DNA from 2 places in the Bradyrhizobium sp. STM 3562 genome. Region 1 is predicted to be linked to the other one. Evidence: riboswitches for the same ligand, from Rfam matches in the RefSeq annotation. Region 1 holds a riboswitch; the other holds the start of a gene.
What was found. Region 1 has a riboswitch for cobalamin ahead of metE (5-methyltetrahydropteroyltriglutamate--homocysteine S-methyltransferase). Riboswitches for the same ligand answer to the same signal wherever they lie in the genome.
Positions count from the first base shown of each region.

Region 2: it holds a riboswitch for cobalamin, as region 1 does, so the genes downstream of both, P6U23_RS31470 (DUF1636 family protein) here and metE (5-methyltetrahydropteroyltriglutamate--homocysteine S-methyltransferase) in region 1, are expected to answer to the same signal.

Region 1 covers NZ_CP120694.1:6,227,478-6,238,066, forward strand. The annotation lists gene metE (5-methyltetrahydropteroyltriglutamate--homocysteine S-methyltransferase) at 1-1,767, opposite strand, end outside; cobalamin riboswitch at 1,871-2,073, opposite strand; partial or broken gene P6U23_RS28790 (ABC transporter ATP-binding protein) at 3,414-5,253, shown strand; gene P6U23_RS28795 (CBS domain-containing protein) at 5,429-5,854, opposite strand; gene P6U23_RS28800 (pectinesterase family protein) at 7,055-8,038, shown strand; gene P6U23_RS28805 (hypothetical protein) at 8,316-8,942, opposite strand; gene P6U23_RS28810 (response regulator transcription factor) at 9,309-9,704, shown strand; gene P6U23_RS28815 (hypothetical protein) at 10,193-10,576, shown strand; gene tnpC (IS66 family transposase) at 10,577-10,589, opposite strand, start outside.
Region 2 covers NZ_CP120694.1:6,807,219-6,817,807, reverse strand. The annotation lists gene P6U23_RS31480 (cobyric acid synthase) at 1-650, opposite strand, end outside; gene cobO (cob(I)yrinic acid a,c-diamide adenosyltransferase) at 658-1,314, opposite strand; cobalamin riboswitch at 1,354-1,577, shown strand; gene P6U23_RS31470 (DUF1636 family protein) at 1,671-2,045, shown strand; gene cobW (cobalamin biosynthesis protein CobW) at 2,042-3,091, shown strand; gene cobN (cobaltochelatase subunit CobN) at 3,091-6,339, shown strand; gene cobG (precorrin-3B synthase) at 6,336-7,499, shown strand; gene P6U23_RS31450 (precorrin-8X methylmutase) at 7,499-8,128, shown strand; gene P6U23_RS31445 (precorrin-2 C(20)-methyltransferase) at 8,131-8,862, shown strand; gene cobJ (precorrin-3B C(17)-methyltransferase) at 8,859-9,590, shown strand; gene P6U23_RS31435 (cobalt-precorrin-6A reductase) at 9,566-10,315, opposite strand; gene cbiE (precorrin-6y C5,15-methyltransferase (decarboxylating) subunit CbiE) at 10,314-10,589, shown strand, end outside.

The DNA.
Region 1 (10,589 bases):
GTCGCGGACAAAGGACCAGTTTAGGATCGTCACGGGTCCTGTTAGCATCGCCTTAACCGGCTTTTTGGTCAGCGATTGAGAATAGCGCCACCACTCGACCGTTATCGGCCTCGGCCGAGACACGTCTCCAAACAATATGGGCGGCCGGACGTAGCGCGAGCCATATGATTGAACCCAGCCGTATTTGGTGAACCTGAAGCCGGACAGGTGCTCACCGAAATATTGCACCATGTCGTTCCGTTCAAACTCACCATGCACGAGCACGTCGAGCCCGATCTCTTCTTGCCAGCACACTGCTCGCGCAGTTTCTTCTTTCAAAAACTCTTCATATTGCTCGTCATTCAATTTTCCCTTGGCATGGGCAGCCCGGGCATTGCGAACATGCACTGTCTGCGGGAACGATCCGATCGTCGTCGTTGGAAATATCGGCAGATCGAACCGTGCCCGCTGGACGTCGGCCCGTTTTGCGGATGGGGTCAGGCGGCGACGCATGCTCTCATCAATCGCAACCATTCGCCGGGCGACAGCCGCACTGTGGATGATGGGCGAGGTTTCGCGAGCAATGGCTGCGGCCTCCGACGCTGCCAGCGCATCGGCCACCGCGGCCCGATCGCTCCCAAGTGCTCTTCCCAGAGTTGACAGTTCCTCGATCTTCTGAACCGAGAACGCCAGCCAGCTCTTCACGTCCGAATCGAGATCAGTTTCAAGCTTCACGTCGATCGGGACGTGAAGCAGCGAGCACGACGGCGCGATCTGAACGCGGTGCATGCCCAGCTTAGCGAGCGCCGGAGTCAGCCGGTCCACCAATGCCGGAATGTTAGAGCGCCAGACATTCCGGCCATCAATCACGCCGAGCGAGACCACGAGATCACCGCGAGCACCAGCGGCGATTGCGCTCAACTGGTCTGGAGCCCGAACGAGGTCGACGTGCAGCCCGGCAACGGGCAAGGCCAAGGCCGTCTGGAGGTTGTCGCCAATCGTGCCGAAATAGGTGACCAGCATGATTTTAAGATCGGGCACAGCCTGGGCCAAGTGCACGTAAGCCCGGTGCAACGCGGCCCGGGATCCTTCATCGAGGTCCAGGACCAGAGTTGGCTCATCGAGCTGAACCCATTCAGCACCGCGCCTGGCCAGTTCGCGAAGGACCTCAACATAGACCGGTAGCAGTCGATCAAGCAGCAATAGTGGATCGAATGCTGGATCTGCACTCTTGCCGAGCTTCAGGAAGGTGACGGGACCGATCAGCACGGGGCGCGTCTGATAACCAAGGCACTTTGCTTCCTGATATTCCTCGATCGGCTTTCGGGAGGACAGCTTAAAACTCTGGTCACTGTGGAATTCCGGGACCATGTAGTGGTAGTTGGTGTCAAACCATTTGGTCATGTTTTGGGCTGGCGCACCGTGGCCGTGATGGGTCTGGCTGCAGTTCGCGTGTTGGTCATCGTCTTGCGCGCCTCGCGCCATGGCGAAGTACGTCTTGAGAGATGGTGGACCCGCGGTCCAGCCGTAAATCTCGGGAATCGCGCCGACCATGACGCTCGTATCGAGCACATGGTCATAAAGCGAAAAATCGTTAGAGGGTATCACGGTCACGCCAAGCGATTTCTGCCGCGCCCAATTGGCTATCCGAAGGCCCGCCGCCGCATCAAGAAGCTGCGCTTCGCTGGATTTTCCACTCCAGTAGCTCTCAAGTGCGAATTTGAGTTCGCGACGCGGACCGATGCGCGGCGTACCGAGCGTGGCGACAGGAAGTGAAAGGATAGACATAGCTTCAACCCCATGATTTGGGGGCAAAGGCCATGGCGGACGCATGCAGGGGAAGTCGCGCGGGCGACGGCTGCTTGGCGCACCACCGGGACACCCCGCCCGTGGACGAATATGTTGTCGGGGCAGGTCTCCTGGCTTGCGGGTCGTCGCTACTGTCCGGCCTTCCCGAAGCCGCTTGGCTTCAGTGACTTTTGTTGGACAGCGGCTCGCCGTTTACAGTTGCGGGGGCAGCGCCGGCATTGCACCGGCTTCCCTCTTAGCTCCGGACCAGGTGCAGCCCGGAGAACCACGACGCGCTCGATTATCTGCAAAAGCACCGTTCCGTCAAGCTCCTCGCATTAGCAAGCACTCCTTGCATGAAATAGCTGGACCATGCGCTGATCGAACTTCTCATAATCGGCTTGATGATGAAGGTTCATCAAATAGATCCTGGGGCTTGATCCCGTTGGGTGATGAAGGTCATCGCTGCGCGCCAATTGGTGCACGCCCTCGAGCGGCCTCACGATCGCGATCGCATCGGTCGAACAGTCGCGCTACGCCCGACCATAAGGTCGTTTTTGAGAGCCTGCTATCCAGCGCTTGCACCCAATTCGACGAGATCAAGGCATGTTCATGGCGCCAGCGGGTGGATCCAGCCCGGTCTCCCGATCAGAAACTTAGAGATGAACGCCAAGTTTCCGTTCGGCGGCACGCAACATCAAATCAGCTTTCTGGCGGCGCGAAACCGCAATTCTTGTTCAAATTCTGACAGCCGCACTAAAGCCCGTCCGGTTCAAAACACTGCTCGCCGTGGAGCGCCGTTGAGCTAATTCAAGCGGAATCAGGCGCTTAATGGGCGCAGACGATGCTGGCACGGACGTTGCTACTAAGGTTCAGCAATGCTGAATGAGTGCTGACTGCACACAGACGCGAGACGGGCGATGCTCACTTTCCTTGAACCCATGTGCCGCGCTCGTGAGAGAAACAACTTTTTGCTTGTGAGTTCGTCCATCGTGGCGCTTAGGTCGGCGGCACCGACATTCGCTGCGGATGTCGCTCGGCAGCCGGCCTACATCAAGGCACCCCCCCTTGGTCGCTGCCGCGATCACAGATCAGGTAGCACAAAAATGTCGCGCAAGCTCTGGCAATAACTTCGGAGAGTAACGTGGTGCTGGGCTTAGAATGCCCAGCTCCTCCATGGAGGCGGAGAACTGGCTTCGTGGCCAGCCCCTCACGAGCTTCCTCGTCAAATTTGGAGCAGCTTGGTGCGCACCGTGTCTGGCGGCGCTGTCCCATCTGGTGCAGATGCAAGAGAAATACAGGGATAGCCGAGTTGAGACCCTCGGACTCGCAGCTGTCCATGCTTCTGCAGACGGGGAAAGATGGAAGACGTCGATCGTCCATGCCTGGCTCAGACAAGCTCTCGAACGGATCGCGCAAGGCTGGCCGATGTCTCAGATCCATGCTCTCAGCGCGACGAACCCGCAAAGCGTGAGCCGCTTCAGCCAAACGCTTACGCAAAGAATGGGTGAAATGGGTAGGAGATTCCGGCCGCAGCCCCCACACTCAGGGCATTTATCGCGTCCCTTCGACCGCGCGCTAAGCATTGGGCACATCGGGTCTGGATCGAAGACTTTTAGAGGGCGTGCGGCACAAAACCTAGCGCCATGACAAGCGAAGATGACAAACGATCCGCCGCAATCCGCCTGGTTCTCCCGTTTGCGGTGGAGCATTGGCTGAAGCAGCCAGTCCGTGCCACGATCATCCTCGTCGGCTTCTTAGGGGCAACGGTCGCCGACCTGTTGATGCCGGTCTATTCCGGCCGTCTGGTGGATGCATTGACGTCGGGCCCCTCCGACCAGGCGGCGCGACATGAGGCGCTGATTGCGTTCGTTGGTACCCTCGCGCTTGGTCTGCTCTCGATTGTATTGCGGTTTATGGGCTTGCGGGCGATCGTGCCGTTCACGCTGAAGAACATGTCGGATGTGGGCCGAGACGCCTTTATGCGCGTGCAGCGGTTCTCAACCGACTGGCACGCCAACTCGTTCGCCGGCTCGACCGTGCGCAAGATCACCCGCGGCATGTGGGCGCTCGACCTGCTTAACAATACGATCTTTATGGCACTGTTGCCGTCGCTCGCGGTGCTCGTCGGCTCGACGATCCTGCTCGGTCTGCATTGGCCCGTGCTCGGCGGCGTGATCGGCCTCGGCGCGGTGATCTATGTCACGTTGACGGCGGCATTCACGATCGGTTACATCGCGCCGGCGGCGCGCGTCTCCAACGCTTGGGACAGCAAAGTCAGTGGCACGCTGGCGGACGCGCTCACCTGCAATTCTGTAGTGAAATCCTTCGGCGCAGAGGCGCGTGAGGATGCGCGGCTTGGCATTGTCCTCAGACGCTGGCGGGCGCGGGTGCAGCGCACCTGGCTGCGCTCCAACGCCAGCAGTGCGGTGCAGCTCGTCATCCTCTTGTGCTTTCGCGCTTCGGTGATCGGCGGCGCCATCCTGCTGTGGATAGCGGGGCGCGCCTCGCCGGGCGACGTCACCTATGTGTTGACGTGTTATATCATCATCCACGCCTATTTGCGCGACCTCGGCATGCACATCAATAATCTGCAGCGCTCAGTGAACGACATGGAGGAACTGGTCACCATCCATGGCGAGCCGATCGGCATTGTCGACGCCCCCGACGCCAAGCCGATCGACATTCACGGTGGAAGGATCACGTTCGAGGACGTCACCTTCCTCTACGGCGGGGATCGCGCGCCGCTCTACGACGGATTGTCCATCAACATTCGTACCGGCGAGCGGATCGGCCTGGTCGGCCGCTCCGGCTCCGGCAAGACCACATTCGTCAAGTTGGTTCAGCGGCTCTACGACGTCTCCGGCGGCCGGATCCTGATCGACGGCCAGGACGTCGCGAAAGCCACTCAGCAGTCGCTGCGCAGCCAGATCGCGATCGTGGAGCAGGAGCCCATCCTGTTTCACCGCTCGCTGGCTGAGAACATCGCCTATGGCCGACCGGAGGCCCGCAGAGCGGCGATCGAGCATGCAGCGAGGCTCGCCAAATGCGCACAGCTTCATCATACGATTGCCGAAGGGCTACGGGACACTGGTGGGTGAGCGCGGTCTAAAGCTGTCGGGCGGCGAGCGGCAGCGCGTCGCGCTGGCGCGTGCGTTCCTTGCCGATGCTCCGGTGTTGATCCTGGACGAGGCGACGTCGAGCCTGGATTCGGAATCGGAAGCGCTGATCCAAGAGGCGATGGAGCGGCTAATGAAGGGCCGCACCTCGATCGTGATCGCGCACCGGCTCTCGACGGTACGCGGCCTCGACCGCATTCTGGTGTTCGATCGCGGCGAGATCGTCGAGCAGGGCACGCATGCGGCACTAATCGCGCAGCCTGGCGGCATCTATCGCAGCCTCTTCGAGCGGCAGGCCGTCGAATTCGGTCAGATCTCGGCGGCAGGTCAGCCTAAAGCATGGCTGGCCGCATCTCCGAAATCTTAGCGTATTTACCGTTCCTGGCCGGGCGGCTGAAGGCACGCCTCACTCGATAGAGCGTCCGTCACCGGATGCATACCAAAGAACAATATCAACCTGGATGCGCCATCAGCCGTTTGCTGGCTCGCGATGAACACATTGCCGGCTTTCCTTAGGGGGACGCCCTCTTGGACTGGTTAGCTCAGCTGCGCGCCCACCAATTTAACGCCCGCAGCACGTCAGTGCGAGAGATCATGCCGGCAAGGCGCTGGTCACGCTCGATCACCGGCATGCTTCTGATCCTATGATTGACCATGAGTTCAAGCACCCGCGTCAACTTCGTCCTTGTACCAACATAAATGAACTCCGGAGTCATCACGCTGGAAACCCTCAAGTTCATCAGATCGTCATAACGTGGCATGATGTGAGGGGGCGTGAAAACAAAGCTGGCCAAAAAATCACATTTTGAGACTACGCCGATCACTTGCGACCGGTCCTCAACGGGATAGGCATTGAAATCATCCTTTGCAAAGAGATCGCCGAGCTGACGCAGGGTGCAGTCACGCGTCACGACTTTCGGCGTCCTAGTCATGTATTCATCGACAGTTTGGTCGAGGAAGCTGTACAAGTCTCACGTCTCTTTTCGGCTGAACACCAAGCCAATCCCATTCACTTCGAGGACGTTGAAGCAGGATTTAGGCCAACGCGATCCAAGCGACGAGAACGGCCCCTCTGGGCGACGTATCTCAATCTAAACAATACTTGGCGGCTTCCAAACATCAGCTGCGTTCACTTGCAGACGAAAGTCGCTTGGCCCAGTCTCAAAGGCGCTCCCGGCAGCATCGAAGCGGAAAATCGTGCCCGGTCTTATCGGAGCAGGATCGATTTACGCGCGCCCACAATCTGGCGCGTCGTGACAGCCTCGTTTACCCAATATGCATCTAGAAACGGTGCATGGGGCCCGCCACGCGTATCCCTCCCCGTCATAACACCGCTTTCTTTGTTGGGCATTTTCGTCCCAACAACCTTAGCCTCAATTGTTCGGCGTCATAGTCCGATTGAAGATTGTGGGTCCCACCACTACTTCCCGCTAAGCCCCATTCGCGTAAAAGATGACGGCATATCGATCCACCTTCTTCCAAGCTGCGAGCGGCTAGCAGGCTGGGGAGCTCCGCAGGTCTATGGGTGGCGGGTGCTCGGGGTAAGTTGACCTTGTGACCACGAACTCACGCCGAGATGAGCGATCGAGCCTTCCGAGCGGTGCTCTACTCCGCGATCCAGCTGTTTGGTCGTCTCATGGATGCGTCCGCTGAGGACAGCTCGGCTTTGGCGTAAGTCGAACACCGCGCCCCCCACTCGTTTGACAGGCCTCGTGCAGTCCGACTATTCGTCTCTCAGCTGCAAGGCAGGCGCCAGCACAATTACGCCACACCAACTCCGTCCCGGGAAGCGGCTGCATCATCATTTGCACAAAAATGCCCTGTAGGTCGCGGGCCGCCCTCTGTTCGGCTCGATCCATATGAGGAAGGACAAGAGCAGAGTTTGGCCTCGCTCGCTTGTATCCAAAAATCCAAAAGCGCAGAGGGTTGATAGGCTCCACGAGTTATGAGGAGACAATACTCAGTGCGATAAAGATCTCGAGGACAAGGCCAAAGCCTAAGCGGATGACGCTCAGTGAGCGGGATCCGGCCCGTGAGTAAGGAATGTGGAGTGTTAAGAAACAATGTCAAATCCCGGTTCGCTGATGAAGTCGCGGACTGCGCGCCCCAGCCTTTCCAGACGAAATCGCAACAATGTTGCAAAATTCCGAGGAACAATTGAGACGGCCATGTCACGATTTCAGATTGCCGTTACCGCTTTGGCCGGGTACCTCCAGATATGCGCAGCGCATGCCGAGCCAATTCTGGTCTCCCAATTCGAAAGCAGCGCTTTTCACAGTGTACAGGCGGCCATCGATGCGCTGCCAGGGAGCGGCGATATTCTCCTCGCTCCAGGCATCTATCGCGAGAAGGTCAACGTCACCAAGCCAGGCATCCATATCAGGGGGGCCGGGAGGAGGCCTGATGATACGGTGGTTGTCTATGGCGACGGCGCCATCAATGTTGGAGGTACTCTTCGTTCCGCGACCCTGACGGCATCGGGTGACGACTTTCGTCTGGACAATCTGACCATTCAGAACGACTACTCTCAAAATCCGGCTCATCCTCCGTCCCAGGCCGTGGCGCTTGCCATTACCGGCGACAAGGACGTTATCACCCGGGTCAGGCTACTCGGCGCACAGGATACATTGTTTGCCAATAAGGGGCCGAACGGGCGCATGGCGCGTCAATACTTCGCGGACTGCTACATCCAGGGACACGTCGATTTCATTTTCGGCAACGCAAAGGCCTATTTCCATCGCTGCGAGTTGCACGGGATTGCCAATCAATGGGTAGTCTATACGGCACAGAGTAAGACATCGCAGGAAGAGGATAGCGCCTACGTTTTCGATCATTGCATCCTGACCGCCGACCCCGCCGCAGGCGCAATCGCCCTTGGTCGCCCTTGGCGCTCCTATGCGACGGTCATTTTCCTATCGACCAAGATGGATGCCCCGGTCATTGCGAGCGGGTGGCGCGAGTGGAACCCCGGCAAGAGCGAGACTCTGAAGACGGCCTACTACGCCGAATTTAATTCAACCGGCATTGGAGCCGACCCGAAAGAGCGTGAGCCGTATTCTCATCAGTTGACTCGAATGCAATCCGAGCAGTGGTCGCTCAAGGCCTTCTTTCCCGGTGACGCAAGCTGGCTGCCCAAGCAACTATCAAAGTAGAAGGAGCATGCATCTAATTGGCGCCGCATCCCGCACCATTGTTGCCAGACGGCATATGCGAATGAGGCGTCGCAATCAGAGCCCGGAATTTTGGCTGCGCGAGCCATTAACACCCCGAGTTCAGTCTTCCGAACTCGAGCGTTTGCAACCGAAACGGCTTTTTGATTGTCTCTTCGCCGGCCTCGATTTCCATCTCCAGGGACACACGCGCACAGAGTCGCCCTCGGCCAGTCACGGCAACATTTCCCTTTTCAGCGGAATTGTAACGAACACTCTGCTAAACGGCGGTGGCCACTGCCGCTATCAGCTTGACGAGCGAGCGTAATTCAATCTCGCTCGGGCCTGTGCGTCCCAAAATAAGTTTGGCGATCTCTGTTCGAGTGGCAGGCGTTTGCATGTCTTCCGGTAGAGCAGCGACTGCTTCATCGAAGATTTGTCCTAGGTCTGAGAGCTGCTCTGGATAGTAAACCGCGCTGCGCTCCCGTACATCCTGCGCTGTACTCACCCCCTCGAGCGCGCCGTTTCGCGCGTCTCGGTTGTGGCAAGCTTCCAACCGCGCGGTTATCAGTTCGCTTGCAAGTTCACTGAGCAGTTTCTTTGCCTGGCGAGAGCCCCAGTTCTCGCAGGTCAGCCTTGCGACTTCCTCGATTAGCAGTTCGATGCTTTGCTTGAGCTGCCGCACACGGGAATTGCAGCGGTCGCAATCGGCACCGCCTTCGACGGGCTCTGCTCTGGCAAAATTCCGACCTGGATCAGTCTTTATTCTCAAAAACAAAAAATATCTGACTAAGATGTACAGAGGAATGGCCAAGAACTGAAATGGTTGCCCCCAAAACGTTCGATTGAGTCCTCTAGAGGCATTTGCCGGCAGCGTTTTCCTAGATCCGTACATTGTCACAGTCATGGCCGCCTCACGCATCGTCCTGGCACGCGGGTTCTGGGTTGATGCATGCCAGCAGCTCGCCCTCATGCAACGTCGGCTTCTCTATTGAGACGTCAAAGTGCGCAAAGAGCGGAAGCGTCACTGATTGCCCCAGCAATGGACAATCAATGTTCACGACCCGATATGCCCCAATCCTCCAGCCGGCGCCTTGACTAGCAGCGCTCGATCCAATCGGTAAAATAGATTGTTCTGATCGAACGCATTCACAATGTGAATAGCAGGGGCGCGCAATGAAGGTTGAGCCACATCAAAGCGCTGGGCCGTCCCGTTATCCTATCAATATTCGGCTGGTGAACCTGGTGATCCCAAAAAAGCCTAGAACGACGGATGCCCTCCTCAATTCGAGCACCTCTCGTTTACGTGGTCGACAATGACGCCGAAGTGCTGCGCTCGCTGCGATTTTTACTTGAGGCAGATGGCTTTGAAGTGCGGACATTCCGCAGCGGCGAGGCGCTGCTCAACGGGTTGACAATCGCTGCCGCCGATTGCTTCGTCATTGATTACAGAATGCCGCACATGACCGGAGTCGAGCTGGCTAGCGCCCTACGACAGCGCAAGATCGCCGCGCCGATCATCCTTATCACCGGCTCGCCTAATCGAAACATTCTCACCAATGCCGCTGCAGCCGGCATCAGCCACGTCCTGATCAAGCCTCACATCGCCGAAAGCCTTCTCACCCACATCCGCGACGCCATTGATGCGGAGCGCCCACCGAGCCCATAAACCAGCAATCCACAATCGGACTGCCGACGGCCGTGCCCGGCCTGCCTCCCTAAGGCGTCCACGCGTTCCCACGAGGGGATTACTGCCTATAGAACTCGGTTTTTCCTGCGGGCGAGGACATGGCCGAGCCGCCGCCGTGGATTGGCTGACGATAGCGGCGAACGGGAGTCCTCGCTCTCCGAATAATTGTAGGATCTGAAACTCGTTCATTGAAGTGATGATCCAGAACCGCAGAAAAGCTGGTCGAGGCTGGGCAGGAAGCCTATTGACATCCAACACGCCTGCCTCGCGTTCTTTCGTGAGCGTCATGGGAGGATCGCCGTGTCCGGCCTTGACTAGCGCGGAATGCTCTGGATAGCGCAGTCAGGGTGATTGACGCTACCGTTGCGCGGTGATGGGGTGATCCCGGGTTGGAGCGGGCAACGGGGCATCAGAATGACCAGCGATTCTCGCTGCGCGAGAAGCTTCGGAAGATCGAGGCGTTGTTCGTGGGTGCTGGAACTGCTGGTGAGCGCCTTGCGGCGGAAGCTGCGCTGCAGCGGGTGCGCGCCCGGGTCGAGGAGCTGGCGCGTCACGATCCGCCGATCGAGCAGCAATTCTCACTTCCTGACCAATGGTCGCGGCATCTGTTTCTGGCGCTTTGCCGCCGGTACGGGCTACGGCCGTTTCGTTACCACCGCCAGCGACGCAACACGGTGATGGTCCGCGCGTCGCGGGGCTTCGTCGACAAGATTCTGTTGCCGGAGTTCACCGAGCTGGAGAGGGCGCTGCAAGTCTATCTACACGAGGTGACGCTGCGCGTGATCCGCGAGGAAATCTATGACGACACCAGCGACGCGCAGGAAGTTCCAGATGCTCTGCCGTCGAACTGATCAGGCGGCGAGC
Region 2 (10,589 bases), 580 kb from region 1:
GCGGTGCGCTCTTCGATCAGTCGATAACCGTCATCGAACAGGGTGGGATCGCCGCGGAATTTGTTGATGATGAAGCCTGAGATCATCGCCGCATCGCCCGGTTCGAGCACCGCCTTGGTGCCGACGAGCTGCGCGATCACCCCGCCGCGGTCGATGTCGCCGACCAGCACGACCGGAACGTCGGCGCGGCACGCAAAGCCCATATTGGCAATGTCGTTGGCGCGCAGGTTGACTTCCGCGGGGCTGCCGGCGCCTTCCACCAGCACCAGATCGGCCTCCCGCTTCAGCCGGCCAAAACTCTCCAGCACTGCCGGCATCAGCGAAGGCTTCAGCCTGGCATAGTCGCGCGCGCGCAAGGTCGCGATGCGGCGGCCTTGCACGATCACCTGCGCGCCGACATCGGTTTCCGGCTTGAGCAGCACCGGATTCATATCGGTCTGCGGATCGATCCCGGCGGCCAGCGCCTGCAATGCCTGCGCGCGGCCGATCTCGCCACCGTCCGTCGTGACCGCGGCGTTGTTCGACATGTTCTGCGGCTTGAAGGGGCGAACGCGCAAACCGCGGCGCTTCGCTGCCCGCGCGAGCCCGGCGACGATGAGCGACTTGCCCACGTCGGAGCCCGCGCCCTGGATCATCAATGCGCGCGCCATGCGAAGCCTAGAACTCGACGCCCGGCTGCGCCTTGATGCCGGAGCGGAAGGGATGTTTCACCAGCGTCATCTCGGTGACGAGATCGGCGAGATCGATCAGCTCCTGCTTGGCGTTGCGCCCGGTGAGCACGACATGCGTCAGCGGCGGTTTCGAATCGCGCAGGAATTCCACGACCTCGTTGATGTCGAGATAGTCGTAGCGCAGCGCGATGTTGATCTCGTCGAGCACGACCATGCGCAGCCGCTCGTCGCGGATCAATTGCTTGGCCTTTTCCCAACCGGCCTTCGCGGCGGCGATGTCCCGTGCGCGGTCCTGGGTTTCCCAGGTAAAGCCCTCGCCCATGGCGTAGAACTGGCACAACTCGCCGAAATGGCCGGCAAGGAGCCGCCGTTCGCCCGTATCCCACGCACCCTTGATGAACTGCACGACCGCGCAAGGCAATCCATGCGCCACGCCGCGCACGATCATGCCGAAGGCGGAGGAGGATTTTCCCTTGCCCGCGCCGGTGTGAACGATGATCAGGCCTTTCTCGCCGCTTTTCTCCGCCATCATGCGATCGCGGGCGGCTTTCTTCTTGGCCATCTTGGTGGCGTGGCGCGCGTCGAGGTCGGCGTCGGCGGCGGTTTCTCGTGTACTCTCGGCCAAATCATGTTCCGAAGCCATCGATTCACTCCTTCGGCTTGACAAGCGGCGCGCTTGAGCAAATGCTCCGCCCGCGCTGGTTCCTGTCCTACGACAGGCGAAGAGGGAATGCGATAGGGTTAAAAATTTGGCCCGAAGCGCAGCCGCCCCCGCGACCGTGACCGGAGAGGTCCCCAATTGCCACTGATTCTCTTCCCGAGAATCGGGAAGGCGGGGATCGGAGGACCTGATCCAAGAGTCCTGCTCCGCAAGCCGGGAGACCTGCCAGCGCTTGTGTTTTCGAAGACCGGCGGACGGGGTGTTCCGCGACGGGGAGCGAACCCTCTGCCGTTGGTTCGTGCGCCTCATCGCCTCCGCCGGAACGTAAAGGGAAGGCGATGGCCGTCACGCTTCATGTCTGTATCACCTGCCGCGCAGGTCAAACCTTACCGGAGGACGAGCCGACGCCCGGCGCGCGGCTGCGCGACGCCATCCTTGAGGCAGGTGTGCCTGAGGGCGTCAACCTCGTGCCGGTCGAGTGTCTTTCCGCCTGCAGCCAAGGCTGTTCGGTCGCGCTCAGCGCGCCTGGCCGCTGGTCTTATGTGTATGGCCGCCTGTCGCATGCCAATGCACGGGACGTGATCGCGGGCGCCGCGGCCTATGCGGCGGCCGCGGACGGCATCGTGCCCTGGCGGTCGCGGCCCGAGGTTTTCCGCAAGCAGTCGCTTGCCCGTATTCCCCCGATCGTGAGCTTGCCGGAGGCCGCCGAATGACGTCGCTCGCCAAAATCCCCGTCACCGTGATCACGGGCTTTCTCGGCTCGGGCAAGACCACGCTGATCCGGCATCTCATGGCCAATCCGAATGGCAAGAAGCTTGCCGTGCTGGTCAACGAGTTCGGCAGCGAAGGCGTCGACGGTGAAATCCTGAAATCCTGCGCGGACGCGAATTGTCCCGAGGAGAATATTGTCGAACTCGCCAATGGCTGCATCTGCTGCACGGTGGCGGACGAGTTCATCCCGACCATGCAGAGCCTGCTGGCGCGCGACGTGCAACCGGATCACATCCTGATCGAAACGTCAGGGCTCGCGCTGCCGAAGCCGCTTCTGAAGGCGTTCGACTGGCCCGAGATCAAGTCGCGCATCACGGTCGATGGCGTGATCGCGCTCGCCGATGCGGAGGCGGTGGCGGCTGGGCGTTTCGCGCCGGATCCGGCCGCAGTCGATGCGCAGCGGGCGGCGGATGAAAGCCTCGATCATGAGACGCCGCTGTCGGAAGTCTTCGAGGACCAGATCGCCTGCGCCGACATCGTGCTGCTCACCAAGGCCGACCTCGCCGGCGAAGCCGGTGTTGCTGCGGCAAAGCAGCTCATTGCGGCGGAAGCGCCGCGGCCGCTGCCGATGCTGCCCGTCACCGATGGTGCGATCGATCCGCAGGTCGTTCTCGGCTTGAATGCGGCGGCGGAAGACGATCTCGCCGCGCGCCCCTCGCATCATGACGGCGAGGAGGAGCACGAGCACGATGATTTCGCCTCGGTTGTCGTCGAACTGCCAGAAATCACCGACATCGACGCGCTGGTGCGCGCGGTCGGGCATCTCGCACGTGAACAGAACGTGCTGCGCGCCAAGGGCTATCTCGCCATTGCGGGCAAGCCGATGCGCCTGCTCCTGCAGGCGGTCGGCGAGCGCGTGCGCCATCAGTTCGATCGTCCCTGGGGCACAGCGCCGCGGCGCTCGAAGCTGGTCCTGATCGGCGAGCAGGGCGACATAGATGAAGCCGCGATCAAGGCGGGGCTCGGCCTTTCGGGATTTGCCGTCTGATGCACGTCGTCTTTCGCGAGAGCCACGGGCTTGAGGAGACCGCCGTTCCTGTCGATCTCGCGCAGGAGCCGGGCGATCTCGTCATGCTCTCGTTCTCCGACAGCGATCTTGCGGCCTTTGCCGCGGGGTGGCGGCGCGGGCGGGAAAGCCTGCCCTCGCTGCGGCTCGCCAATCTTGCCGGCCTGCGCCATCCGCTGTCCGTCGATACTTACATCGAACGAACGCTCAGCCATGCGCGCGGCGTGTTGGTGCGGCTGATCGGCGGGGAATCCTACTGGAGCTATGGTCTTGCCGCGCTGCATGAGCTTGCAAGCAAGAAGGGCATCGCGCTCGCCGTGTTGCCGGCGGATGGGCGAGATGATCCGCGGCTGGATGCGCTCTCGACCTTGCCGCGCTCGACGCTTCGGCAGCTCAAGGCGCTGTGCGACACCGGCGGTGCGGTGGCGGCGCAGGCCGCGATTGCCCAGCTTGCGCTGGCCGCTGGTCTCTACGCCGGGCCCGTGCCGGGAGAAGTGAAAATTCCGGAGATGGGCTTTTACGATCCCGCGCGGGGCGTGCTGTTGTCGCTGCCGGAATCGGAGGGGAAGCCGCATGCGCTGGTCACCTTCTATCGCGCCTATGTGACGGCGGCGGATACCGCGCCGGTGGACGCGCTGATCACTGCGCTCCGGGACAAGGGCTTTGAGGCCTATGGCGCCTTTGTGCCGTCGCTGAAGGGCAGGGGCGTCGCCGACTGGCTGAAGCGTCACTTCGCCGGGCGTGCGCCTGCGGCGATCATCAATGCAACCGCGTTCTCGGCAATGGCCGATGACGGCACGACGCCGTTCGATGCCGCCTCCTGCCCGGTTTTCCAGGTGGCACTGTCCACCGCGCGCAGCGAGGACTGGGCGGCCTCGCTGCGCGGGCTGTCGGCGGCAGACCTTGCGATGCATGTGGTGCTGCCTGAGGTCGACGGCCGGATCTTTCTTGGCGTTGTCAGCTTCAAGTCCCAAGGCGCTCGCGACGGCGATCTGCAGATTGCGCTAGCCTCGCATCAGCCCGACGCAACGCGTGTCAATGCCGCGGTCGATCGCGTGGCGGCATGGTCGCGTCTTGCAGCGCTGCCAAACCGCGATAAACGGCTTGTCATTATCCTTTCGAGCTATCCTGGCCGCTCGCATCAGATCGCGCACGCGGTCGGGCTGGATGCACTGGCCTCGACCGACGTTCTGCTGTCGGATCTTGCTGATGCCGATTTCGATGTCGCGAGCGGTGCGGCATTGGCGCAGGGCTTGCAGCGGGAGAAGCTGGCCTGGAGCGTCGCCGACTATCGCGCCGCGTTGGCAAGGCTGCCGCGTCAATTGCAGGACGATCTCGCCGCCGCCTGGGGCGCGCCGGAGGACGATCCGCAAGTCTGCGACGGTCGGTTTCAGTTTGCGGCCGTAATACGCGGCAACGTCATCATCGCCGTACAACCCGAACGCGGCGACATCGCTAACCGCGCCGCCGAATACCACGATCTCACGCGCGTGCCGCGCCACGCCTATGTCGCGTTCTATCTCTGGCTTCGCGCTCAGGGCATTCGCGCCATCATCCACATGGGTGCGCATGGCACGCTGGAATGGCTGCCCGGCAAGTCCGTGGCGCTTTCGGATGCTTGCTGGCCGGAGGCGCTGACCGGCGACGTCCCGGTCATCTATCCGTTCATCGTCAACGATCCCGGCGAGGCGGCGCAGGCCAAGCGTCGCCTGAGCGCCGTCACGATCGGCCATTTGCCGCCGCCGCTCGCGGCGAGCCGGCTGCCGGAAAATCTCGTGCGGCTCGAGCAATTGCTCGATGAATATTCCACCGCTGACGGTCTCGATCCCGCGCGCCGCCGGCGCCTCGTCGCCGCGATCCGCGACGAGGCACGCGCCGCGGGCGTTGAGCAGGATCTTGGGCTCGCCACTTCCGCCTCGGCGGCTGAAGCCATTGCACGCATCGATCGCTTCGTTTGCGACCTCAAGGAAAGCCAGTTCGGCGACGGCCTGCATATTTTCGGCCGCGGTGCTTGCGCAGATCAAGAGCGCCGCGCGCTGCTCGATGCGCTCGCTGGTAAACGTGTCGCGCCGGGACCGGCGGGTTCGCCGTTCCGCGGACGGCGCGACGTGCTGCCCACCGGGCGCAATCTGTTCGCGGTCGATCCGCGCGCGGTGCCGACGCGCGCCGCGCATGCGCAAGGCATCAAGCTCGCCGAAGAACTGCTGCGGCGGCATCTGCAGGATCATGGCGATTGGCCGAAGGGCCTGTTGGTCGATCTCTGGGGCTCGGCGACGATGCGTACCGCAGGCGAGGAATTTGCAATGGCGCTGCACCTCGCGGGCCTGTCGCCGCGCTGGGACGGGGCGAGCGGCCGCGTTACCGGATTCGAGATTATCCCGCTTGCCCAGCTTGGCCGTCCGCGCATCGATGTGACGCTGCGCGTCTCCGGCCTGTTTCGTGACGTCTTCGGCAATCTTGCGCAATTGTTCGAGGCCGCGTCGGAAGCGCTCTCCCGGCGCGACTTCGAGGGCGCGGAAAATCCCTACGCGCAGCGCGCGCCGCGTGTGTTCGGCCCGCAGCCCGGCCACTACGGCGTCGGCGGCTTCGCCGCGCGCGATGCGTTGACGCGCGAGGCGCGGCAGGCGGCCGGCGAGGCGTGGCTTGCAGCATCGTCATGGTCGTTCTCGGCGAGTGGCGAGATGAAGCCGGACCGTGCCGCGATCGAAGCGCGGCTCGGGGCCGCTGATGCGTTCGTGCATGTGCAGGATCTGTCCGAAACCGATCTGTTGCTGGCCGCCGACTATGCCGCGCATGAGGGCGGCGTGGCCGCCGCTGCGGCAAGCCTGGATGCCCCCTTGCAAGCGCTCTATCATCTCGACGCCACAAGGCCGGAAGGCCCACGCGCACGATCGCTGACGGAGGAGATTTCGCGCGTGGTACGTGCGCGCGCGGCCGATCCGAAGTGGACCGCGGGCATGATGCGCCACGGCTTCCGCGGCGCGGCCGAGATCGCCGCGACGCTCGAGCACATGGCGGCCTTTGCCCATCTTGCCGACGCGGTTCCTGCGCATCTCTTCGACCTCTATTACGATGCGACGCTCGGCAACGACGAGGTTCGCGACTTTCTTGCACGCGAAAATCCCGCCGCGCTGGCAGCGATCGAAGGCTGTTTTGGCCGCCTGCACGACGCCTCGCTTTGGGTGACGCGCCGCAACTCCATTGCGGCCGGCTTGAGGAAGGCCTCATGAGCTCTGTTGCGATCAAAGGCTGGTGTCCGAGCGCGCACCGCCCGATGCCGTCGGGGGACGGGCTGGTGGCGCGTATCCGGCCGCGCGGGGGCCGCCTCTCGGCGGCGCAGGCGCTGGCCATCGCCGATCTTGCCGACCGACATGGCAACGGGCTGATCGATCTGACCGGCCGCGCCAACTTGCAGATTCGCGGGCTGCGCGCGCAAGCCCACGAACCGCTGCTCGCGGCACTGGCGCAACTCGCCCTGCTCGATGCGGATGCCGAGACGGAAAGCCAGCGTAACATCCTGGTTGCGCCGCTCTGGAGCGAAGGCGACGACACGCACATGCTGGCGACCGCGCTGGAGCGAGCGCTCGGCGAGCGTCCGCTCGGCCTGCCCGCCAAATTCGGCTTTGCTGTCGATTGCGGCAACGAGCGCCTGCTGGCACAGAATTCCGCCGACATCCGCATCGAGCGCAGCGCGAGTGGCGGGTTGATGGTTCGCCCGGACGGTTCGTCGAATGGCCGCTTTGTCACAAGGCGCGAGGCCGTTCCGGCCGCGCTGGCGCTGGCAAAGTGGTTCTTGGCCTCGGGCGGAGCGAACGGCGGGCGAGGGCGCATGGCAGCCCATATCGAAAGCGGCGCGAGACCACCGCATGCAGTGGACGATGGCGCGGTGCCGGCGCGCGCCGCGCCGCTGCCGCATCCAGGCGTGCGTGCAGGCGGCGCGCTGGTCGGCATCGCCTTCGGCCAGATGCAGAGCGCGAGGCTTAGAGTTCTCGCCGAGGGCGCGAGTGGCTTACGCATGACGCCGTGGCGCATGATCTATGTCGAGGGCGTGCGCGAAATCCCCGAGCATGACGGCATCCTCGGTCACGCCGATGATCCGCTGCTACGCGTTTCCGCCTGCAGCGGCGCACCCGCTTGCGAAGCTGCTTATGCCGAGACGCGCGCGCTTGCGGCCGCGCTGGCGCCTCATATGGCGGCAGGCGCGCATCTCCACGTTTCCGGCTGCGCCAAAGGTTGCGCGCATCCGGGCCCGGCCGCCGTCACGCTGGTCGCCACCGCCGACGGCTTCGACCTCGTCCGCAATGGTTCGACGGGCGATGCGCCGGCGCTGCGTGGCCTGACACGCGCCGAGCTGCTGGCCGATCCGCCTGCGGTTCTGGGGGATCGCTGATGCCGTACACTTACGAAACCGATGGCGCGGCCATCTACAGGAAGTCTTTCGCGACCATCCGGGCCGAGGCCGATCTTGCGCGCTTTTCGCCCGACGAGGAGCCTGTTGTGGTGCGCATGATCCATGCCGCGGGGATGGTCGGGCTGGAGCGCCACATCCGCTTTTCGCCCGGCATGGCGGTCGCGGCGCGCGAAGCGCTTGCGAGCGGCGCGCCCATTCTTTGCGATGCGCGGATGGTGTCCGAAGGTATCACGCGGGCGCGCCTGGCAAAGAGCAATGCCGTGATCTGCACGCTGGACGATGCCGCCGTGCCTCATCTCGCGCAATCCATGCGCAACACCCGTTCGGCCGCTGCGCTCGAACTGTGGCGGCCTCATCTGGAGGGTGCGGTGGTGGCGATCGGTAATGCACCGACGGCGCTGTTCCATCTGCTGAACATGCTCGAGGACAAGACCTGTCCGCGGCCGGCGGCGATCATCGGCTGCCCGGTCGGCTTCGTCGGTGCCGCGGAATCGAAGGCCGCGTTGATGGCGGCGCTGCCGGCGCCGGCGCTCACGGTCGAGGGGCGGCTCGGCGGCTCGGCGATCACGGTTGCCGCCGTGAATGCGCTTGCAAGCAGGAGCGAGTAGTCATGGGGCGGATCATCTGCTGCGGCTTGGGCCCAGGCGATCCCGATCTGATGAGCGTGCGCGCCGATCGCGAAATCCGCGCCGCCACGCAAGTCGCCTATTTCCGCAAGAAGGGACGGCCGGGCCAGGCGCGGCGGATCGTCGACGGCATGCTGGCGCGAGGCGTCTGCGAGTATCCGATGGAATATCCTGTCACCACTGAGCTTGCGTTCGACAGCGAGGAATATGCCCGCCTGCTCGCGGATTTCTACGACGCGTGGGCCGACCGGCTCGCACGGCTCGCACGCGAAGACAATGTCGTCGTGCTCTGCGAAGGCGATCCTTTTTTCTATGGCTCCTTCATGCATCTCCATTCGCGGTTGCAGGGTCGCGCCGAGATCGACGTCATCGCCGGCATTCCCGGCATGGCCGGCTGCTGGAACGTGGTGGGGCGGCCGATTGCGCTTGGCGACGACGTCATGACGATCCTGATGGGCACGCTGCCGGAGGAGGAGCTTTCCCGGCGCGTCAACAACGAGGATGCACTGGTAATCATGAAGACCGGGCGCAATCTCGCAAAGATCCGCCGCGCGCTCGCCGCTGCCGGCCGGCTGCAGGAAGCCTGGCTGATCGAGCGCGGCACGATGCCGGGCGAACGCGTTGCGCGGCTCGGGAATATCGAGCCGGACGATTGTCCCTATTTTGCGATCGTGCTGGTGCATGGGCGCGGGCGGCGCCGGGAGCTTTGCGAATGACGGGCTCGCTCGCCATCGCTGGTCTCGGCCCGGGCGATGCGGCGCTGGTCACGCCGGAAGTCTCGGCTGCGCTTGCCGAAGCGACCGACGTGGTGGGCTATGCGCCCTATGTCGCGCGCGTGCCGGTACGCGAGGGCTTAAGGCTGCATCCATCGGATAATCGCATGGAGCTCCAGCGCGCCGGCGAAGCGCTCAAACTCGCTGCTGAGGGGCGCAACGTGGTGATCGTCTCCTCCGGCGATCCCGGCGTATTCGCGATGGCGGCCGCGGTGTTCGAGGCGCTGGAGGCTTCGCCGGCGAAGGATGTGACGATCCGCGTGTTGCCCGGGGTGACTGCCATGTTAGCTGCGGCCGCGCGCGCCGGCGCGCCGCTGGGCCACGATTTTTGCGCGATCAATCTGTCCGATAATCTCAAGCCGCGGGAAGTGATCGAAAGGCGCTTGCTGCTCGCGGCCGAAGCCGACTTTTCCATCGCGCTTTATAATCCGAGCTCGGCGAGCCGGCCCGACGGCTTTCGTCGTGCACTCGAGGTATTGCGCGAGGCCGGCTGCGGCGAGCGCATCGTCATCTTTGCCCGTGCGGTGACGACGCCCAAGGAGCGTATCGAGACCGTGCTGCTGCGCGATGCGAGGCCTGAGATGGCCGACATGGCGACGCTGGTCATCATCGGCAATTCGGCGACGCGCCGCGTCGGCCGCTGGGTCTATGCCCCGAGGCGCGCGTCATGACCAAGCCAGGCCAGCACATCCTCGGCGCGCTCGACCCGCCGCCGCTCCGGCAGCGCCGGCCGCGCGATCATGATCACCGGCAAGCCGAGCTCGCGCGCGGCGTCGATCTTGGCACGTGCGCCGTCCCCGCCCGCGTTGCGCGACACAAGCCACTGGACGCCACGCGCACGCATCAGCTCGCGATCATCTTCGCGGGTGAACGGCCCGCGGGAGACGATCACCTCGGCATTGGGCAGCGGCAGTGGCCCGTCCGGCGCATCGACAAAGCGCAGCGTGTAGGCATGCTGCGGCTTTGCGGCGAAGGCGGCGAGATGTTGGCGGCCGATGGCGAGGAACACCCGGGCGGGCGCCTCGGGCAGCGCGGCCGCGGCGGCAGGCTCGTCGGCCGCCTCGATCCAATTGTCACCGGCGACCGCCGCCCATGGCGCGCGCTCCAGCGCGATCAGCGGCGTGTCCGTCGCGGCACAGGCCGTGACGGCATTGCGGCTCATCTCGGCGGCAAAGGGATGGGTCGCATCGATCACATGCGTGATCCGCTCGGCGATGATGAAGTCCGCAAGCCCCTCCGGCCCGCCAAAGCCGCCGATCCGGGTCGGCAGCGCGTGCGGCAGCGGGATCCTGGTGCGGCCGGCGTAGGAGTAAATGGCATCGATCCGCGTGCGCGCGAAAAGCTCCGCGAGCCGGTTCGCGTGGCCTGTTCCGCCCAGAATGAGCGCGCGCGTCATGTCTGATCCCTGGTTGACGATCATCGGTATCGGCGAAGATGGCCTTGCCGGGCTGTCGGAAGCAAGCCGAAAGGCGCTTGCGACGGCTGAGGTCGTGTTCGGCGGTGAGCGGCATCTTGGGCTCGCCGATATTGGCGCGCGTGGAAAGCCGTGGCCCATCCCGTTCGACATCGCACCCGTGCTCGCATGCCGTGGACGCCCGACCGTGGTGCTCGCCTCCGGCGATCCGTTCTGGCACGGTGCGGGCGGGAGTCTGGCCGCGCATTTGTCCGGC